DNA from 2 places in the Arthrobacter sp. R3-55 genome. Region 1 is predicted to be linked to the other one. Evidence: predicted binding sites of a transcription regulator. Region 1 holds the regulator's gene; the other holds the start of a gene.

What was found. The regulator Rex, encoded in region 1, represses fermentation and respiration genes when NADH is low (regulators of the CRP and FNR family bind a similar motif). The targets are predictions, from matches to a motif close to CTTGTGAANNNNTTCACAAG.
Region 2: a site for Rex is predicted at 1,614-1,633, ahead of M1D51_RS19875 (ALF repeat-containing protein). Genes of this name have one in related genera too.

Annotation. Positions count from the first base shown of each region.
Region 1 covers NZ_CP096423.1:973,886-977,297, reverse strand. Annotated here, with positions in the region: gene M1D51_RS04665 (hypothetical protein) at 1-563, shown strand, start outside; gene M1D51_RS04660 (hypothetical protein) at 825-1,598, shown strand; gene M1D51_RS04655 (redox-sensing transcriptional repressor Rex) at 1,641-2,348, opposite strand; gene M1D51_RS04650 (glutaredoxin family protein) at 2,425-2,679, opposite strand; gene M1D51_RS04645 (HAD family hydrolase) at 2,999-3,412, shown strand, end outside.
Region 2 covers NZ_CP096423.1:4,355,682-4,359,093, reverse strand. Annotated here, with positions in the region: gene M1D51_RS19885 (DUF222 domain-containing protein) at 1-56, shown strand, start outside; gene M1D51_RS19880 (amino acid permease) at 95-1,555, opposite strand; gene M1D51_RS19875 (ALF repeat-containing protein) at 1,824-3,412, shown strand, end outside.

The sequences.
Region 1 (3,412 bases):
GCCAGACCCCGCCGGGCCAGACCCCGCCCGGCCAGACCCCGCCCGGTTCACGCCCGGGGCAACCCGGTTTCCACTTCGAAATGCCCACCGACGGGCCCCGCAACTTCAATGACGTCATGCCCCAGGGCGGCTTCTCTGGAATGTTCAAGACCCAGGGCCTCCCCACCGAGCTGAAGGTTTCCTACTTCATCTGGGTGATCTCCGGACTCCTGGGCCTCCTGTTCGGACTCATCGGCTTCTTTGCCATCATCGCGCTCTTCGCCTTCGCCCCCGGCGTTGCGGGGATCCTCTTGATCATCCTCATCCTCACCCTCGCTGTAGCTGCGGCCCAGGTGGTCCTGGCCATGAAGATGAAGGAGGGGAAGGAGTGGGCCCGGCTCGCCCTCACCGTCGTGGCTGGAATTTCCTTGCTGCTCACCATCTTCAGTGCCGCCAGCGCAGGAGGATCCAGCACGGGCCTGGGCAGCAACTGGTTCGGCTTCCTCGTCAGCGCGGTAGCCGTAGTCCTGATGTGGCTCCCCAATTCACAGCTTTGGTTCAAGGCAGTCAAAGGTCACGTATAGCGCAGACGCAAGTGTCGTCGTCGTTCATTGAACGGCTGCATGTGCGCAGAAGGCCGCGGTCAATCCTCCCGGATTACCGCGGCCTTCATCATGCAGGCGTAAGCCAAGATGATGATTTTTGCCTTGAGCAGGAAATTCCTGCGTGGGATCATCTGCAGCGTCAGACCCGGGAGGTACGGTGGAAGCAGAACCACGCTGGGGGCAGGGTCATTTTGCTGATCCCGGCGGCCGCACCAGCAGTCGAACAAGCAAAGGAATGCCATGAGCAACCCTCCGTACCCGCCGTCAAACCCGGGCGATGCCAACCAGCCCGAGCAGCCGGGCACCCAGCCCGCTGCTCCCTCAGCGCCGCAGTACGGCCAGCAGAGCCCCGCTGCACCGCAGTACGGCCAGCCTTCCGCGCCGCAGTACGGCCAGCAGAGCCCCGCCGCACCGCAGTACGGCCAGCCCGCCGCTCCTCAGTACGGCCAGCAGTCCTCCCCCTACGGCCAGGCGCCTAGCGCTCCGCAATACGGCCAGGACACCAACTGGCCCAGCCAGCAACCGGGCCCCACCGCTGTCCCGCCCATGGTGAACTACGCCTTCTGGATGATCATTGCAGCCGGTATTCTCTCCGCCATCAGCTCACTGTTGTTGGCCACCACCGGAGCTGATGCTTTCATCAACGCCATGAACCAGCAGGCATCCCAGCAGGGCACCGACATCCCCGCGGGATCCATGGAAGGCATGCGCGGCGTGATCGGCGTCAGCGCGGTAGTCGGCGCCATCGTGGGCCTTGGGCTCTACGCGCTGGTCGCTTTCCCTGTTCGCAAGGGCAAGAACTGGGCCCGAATCTTGGGCACCGTCTTCGCCGCAATCTCCGTCCTGGGTCTCACCAGCCTGTTCCAGTTTGGTGCCACGTACGGCATCCTGCAGCTGATCGTGATCCTGCTGGGCGTTGCTGCGATCGTCATGCTGTACCTGCCGGCGTCGGCTCCTTACTTCCGCAAGGCACAGCCGTTCGGCAACCCGTACCAGAACCCGTACGGCCGCTAAGCACTTCCGAATACCCAAATGCGGGCGTGGACCCGGCGAAGGCTAAACAGCCTGGCCCGGTGTCTGCGCCCGTTGTGCGTGATACGCCAAAATTTGAAGCTCCGTGGCCATGTCCACCTTGCGAAGGTTCACATGCGGAGGGACCTGCAACAGCACCGGCGCAAAGCTCAGGATGCTCCGGATGCCGGCGGCAATCACGCGGTCGCACACAGCCTGGGCTACTGTGGCCGGCAACGCCAGCACCACCATGTTGGTGTGGGTTCTCTCCAGAACCCGCTCAAGTTCCGCCGAGTCACTGACGCGCAACCAGCCCACTTCGTTGCCGATCACCATGGGGTCGGCGTCAAAGATCGCTACGACGTCAAAACCCCGGGACTCAAAGCCGCCATAGCGTGCCAAGGCTTTGCCGAGGTTACCGGCGCCCACAATCGCGACCTTCCAGTCGTGCGTCAGGCCTAGAGCGGCGGCAATGTGGCGGCTGAGGTATTGGACTTCATAGCCGACACCGCGTGTCCCGTAGGAGCCCACGTACGAGAGGTCCTTGCGCAGTGTGGATGAGCTGACGCCCGAGGCCTCGGCCAGCGCCTCCGACGACACCCGCTCCACGCCTTCAGCCAGCAAAGAGTTCAGCGCGCGCAAATAGAGAGTCATCCGGGCCACAGCCGCGGGCGGGATCTGCTTGGTGGCAGGTTCGTTGTCCCCGGCGGCAGCCTCCGGGGACGGTTCCAGCGCAGTCACGGTATTCTCCATTGCGTCGCTTTGTTGTTCCACTCTATGACCCCCGGCCGGAGTCAACAAAAGCAACTACTAGCGGGTAACCCCACCTTCAGTCCTCCAGGACCTTCTTCAGGGTGCGGGTAAGCCGTTCCTCGTCGATCTTCCAGAAATCACGCTGGATACCATTGACCAGCACCACGGGAATCTCCTCCGCGAAGCGCTGCTGCAGTTGCGGGTCGCCGTCGATCCCTTGTTCGGTCCACTGCACGCCAAGACTTTTTGTGACACGCTCGACGGCGGCACGCGCCTCGGTGCACAGGTGGCAGTCAGCTTTGGTCAGGAGGACAACGTCGGGAAGAGCCATGCATCTAAGGTACCGGCCCAACCCTCTCCCACATCCCACCCCCTCCCCACCGTCCCTCTCCCACATCCCACCCCCTCCCCACCGTCCCTCTCCCACATCCCACCCCCTCCCCACCGTCCCTCTCCCACATCCCACCCCCTCCCCACCGTCCCTCTCCCACATCCCGCGCCTATCCCACCGTCCCTCTCCCACATCCCGCGCCTATCCCACCGCCCTCTTCCACATCCCACCCCCTCCCCACCGTCCCTCTCCCACATCCCGCGCCTATCCCACCCGTGCGCCCTCAACACCGGCCCCGGCTATTGACTAGACTCAAGGCATGCCCGAGGAGAAGAACGCCGCCGTGGTCGCAGATGCCTTGGTGCAGAAGGACATCGTGCATAAGCGCATAGGTGAAGCCGCATTCTTCGACGTTGATAACACTTTGATGAAGGGCGCCAGCCTCTTCCACGTAGCCCGCAAGATGTACGAACGCAAAGCCTTCACGCTGTCGCAAGCCGCGGGTTTCGCATGGAAACAATTCAAGTTCGTCATGCGCGGCGAGAACATGGACGACGTCCACTCCGTCCGTGACTCAGCATTGACCCTTGCCTCCGGTATCACGGTGGATGACATCAAAGCCTTGGGCGAGGAGGTCTACGACGAAATGATCGAGTCGCGGATCTGGCCTGGAACCAAGGCCTTGGCGGAGCAGCATCTCAGGGTGGGACGCAAAGTCTGGCTCGTAACGGCC
Region 2 (3,412 bases), 1.4 Mb from region 1:
ACCAATCCAAAGCACCACCGTTGCCGGGGCACAAGTCCACACGCCTCAGAAGCTGAGGCTGGAGCGCCTTCAACAACAAGAGGCCTTCAACAAATTAGCTTGCCTTCACCACGGGGATGGCGGCCGTCTCGTCCACCAGCTCTGCCCGGCGAAGGCCACCCCCGCGGACCCACAGTTTGTAGGCCACGAACAAAAGAACCAGCCAGGTGCCGCCCACATAGAGCGCTATCCGCGTGTCCTCGAAGACGCCGAGGATCACGATCACCATGGCCATGAACGCCATGGTCAGGATCGAGGCAACGGGCCACAACGGCGACCCGAATTCCGACGCCGGCAGGCCCTTGCGCTTGATCTCCCGCTTCATGGCAACGTGCGACGCCAGGATCATCACCCAGACCCACACTGTGGCAAAGGTAGCGATCGAGGCGATGAGCACGAACACGTCCTCCGGAATGACGGCGTTCAAGATGACACCCACCAGCAGGATGCCGCCCATCATCAGCACGGTCATCCACGGAACTCCGTGCCGGGAGATCTTGCTGAAGCTCTTGGGCGCATGGCCCTGCTGGGCCAGGCCGAACAGGATGCGTCCGGCCCCGAAGATGTCGCTGTTGATCGCCGAGAGAGCAGCTGTAATCACCACGGCGTTGAGGATGTGGGGCGCGGCAGGGATGCCCAGGCCGTCGAAGATCTGCACGAACGGGCTCCCGCTGCTTCCGATCTCGTTCCAGGGGAAGATGCTCATCAGCACGCCGAGGGTCAGCACGTAGAAGAGCAGCACACGGACGGGAACAGTGTTGACTGCCTGCGGGATGACCTTCTTGGGGTTGGTGGCCTCGCCGGCCGTGATACCGATCGTTTCGATCCCACCAAAAGCAAACATCACGACGGCGAACGCGGCCAGGAGCCCTTCGAAACCGTTCGGGAACAAACCGCCATGGTTCACCAGGTTCCCCAGCCCCGGTGCCACTCCACCGCCGTCGCCGGTTTGGAAACCGAACACGACAATCGCCGCACCGCCCACAATCATGGCGATGATCGCCACAACCTTGATCAGGGAGAACCAGAACTCCAGCTCTCCGAAGACCTTCACACTGAGCAGGTTCATGGCGCCAAGGAACAGGATGATCGCGAGCACCCAGATCCATCTGTCCACTTGGGGGAACCAGAAGCCCATATAGATGCTGAAGGCCGTGACGTCGGCAATAGCCACAATCGCCATCTCGAACACGTAGGTCCACCCGGTCACAAAGCCGGCGAAAGGCCCCAGATACTTGGACGCGTACTGGCCGAAGGAGCCGGACACGGGGTGTCGGACGGCCATTTCACCGAGGGCGCGCATCACCATGAACACGGCTGCGCCGCCGATGATGTAGGCCAGCAGGACAGCCGGGCCGGCTTTTTGGATGGCAGAGGCAGAGCCGTAGAAGAGGCCGGTACCGATTGCGGATCCGAGGGCCATGAAGCGGATGTGGCGGACGTTCAGGCCTCGGCTGAGCGCCGTACCCGCGGCTTGGAGGACAGAGTTCTCCGCAGCCAGCTTGGTTTGTTGCATAGTAAAACCTTCTCGTCTTTGGGAGGGGATCGCTATCCAGCAGATCACTTTTGAGCCCCTTGTGATCGGACTCACGGGCGTTTGGTGTCTTTGATCGCAGACAGTGCGTTTTACGAGCGGGCACTGCCTTGCGGGATGGTGGTCAAAGTCATAGTCCGGGGTCGGATATGATGACCGCGGACAGCTCATCAAACCGGTCAGGCATCCCTCGCTTTCAGCGTCGCCCCCCTTGAATTCAGCGCTGCCATCGCATCCTTATGGGGGACTTTTGATTTCTGTATTTCGCCGGACCCGACGCCGTTTGACCGCTGCCGCTGTTGCCATTGCGGCTGGCTCATCCTTGCTCTTTGCTGCCCCCGCGCAGGCTTACGACACCCCGGATTTTGAGGTCCCGAGCGCTTCCCAGGCTCCCTTGGCGTATGTGCAGCGGGCTTCTGACAACGCTGGCGTCATGGAGCTGTGGAGGACGGGTGGCCCAGCGACCCGCGCCGCCGCCGCGGCAGCGCTGATTGGCGGGGCAGCCGCGGTCCAGGCATTCGTCGACGGCGGACAAGACGCTCCGCTGGCAGCGGACCGCAAGCAGCTGGTCACCGAGCTGACGCAGCGGGGGAGTGAGCATGTGCGCTCGAAAGCGAAGGAGATTCTGGCCTCCAACAACCCCGCGCTGATCGATGCGTTCCTCGCCTCCGGCTGGGAGAGCACGTGGAGGGTGGACCTCAAAACAGTTGCCTACTACTTCACCGAGTACAACAATGGCCTGGTCCAGCGCGAGGCTCAGAAGAGCCTTGATGAAGGCCAGCAAGCAGTCGAAGAGTTCGTCCTGAGCGGCTGGATGGTCAAGGCCCAGGTGTCGGACCGACAGGCAGCGTACGCACTGATCGCCTCGCCCAACCCCGCGGTTTCAGCCGGAGCCAAGACCGCTCTCGCCACCACAGAGCCCGCCGCCGATGCCGCGAAGGTTGCTGATTACCTCCGCTACGGCCAGTTCGTCGCAGGCGACCACCACACTGAGTCGGCTGCCACTACTGCCCTTCTCCAGCAGGTCAAAGCTGACGTGAAGGCCAACCCGGCGGGAGACGCAGGAGTCGCAGACCGTGCGAAGACCGCCGTCGAGCAAGGACGCAACACTGCCGCCGCTGCCCGCACAGCAGACTCGGCCCGCTTGGTTGCCGATCGCGACCTCCTGAGCGCCCATGCTGTTCCGCGCGGAGCCCTGGATAACGCGACACTGGTTTCGGAGAAGCCGGCCAGGGAAGCGTTTGCCGCTGCAGCCAAGGAATTGCCGGGACTTCTGGCTGCCCTTTCGGCGCCTGATGCCGATCCCGAAGCCCTGATCAAGGAAGCCCGCCAAGCCACGCTGGATCTCGCGCTGGTGGGCACACCTGAGGTGAAAAAGGCTGCCGAAAAGGCCTTGTTGGCGGGCGACCCGGCGATCAAGAGTTTTATAGCCAAGGGCCACGACGAGGCCATTGAGAAGGATTCAAGCGGAGTATCTGCGTTCGGCACGGACCGCCAGCGCGTGTACCAGCTGTTGAGCCTCGGTGGCAGCCACGTTAACAAGGCGGCAGACCTCGCCCTGGGCTCCACCAACCACGCAGAAGTCCGCTACTTCCTGGAGTACGGGTTCGCTACGGCGCAGGATCTGGACAACCGCATCCTTGCCTACGCATCCCTGGACAAGGCCGGGCCGGAACTTCGGGCGGCCGCCACAGTGGCCCTCGAAGGCAGTCGCGCGGATCTTCGGGCATTCGCCGCCAGCGGGCAGTTTGCTGCCCTCAAGCGCGACGAAGCCACCGCAGCACATGTGGCGTCGGTTGATGCCATGATCGCCGAACTCACGGAACTGGCGGACAAGGC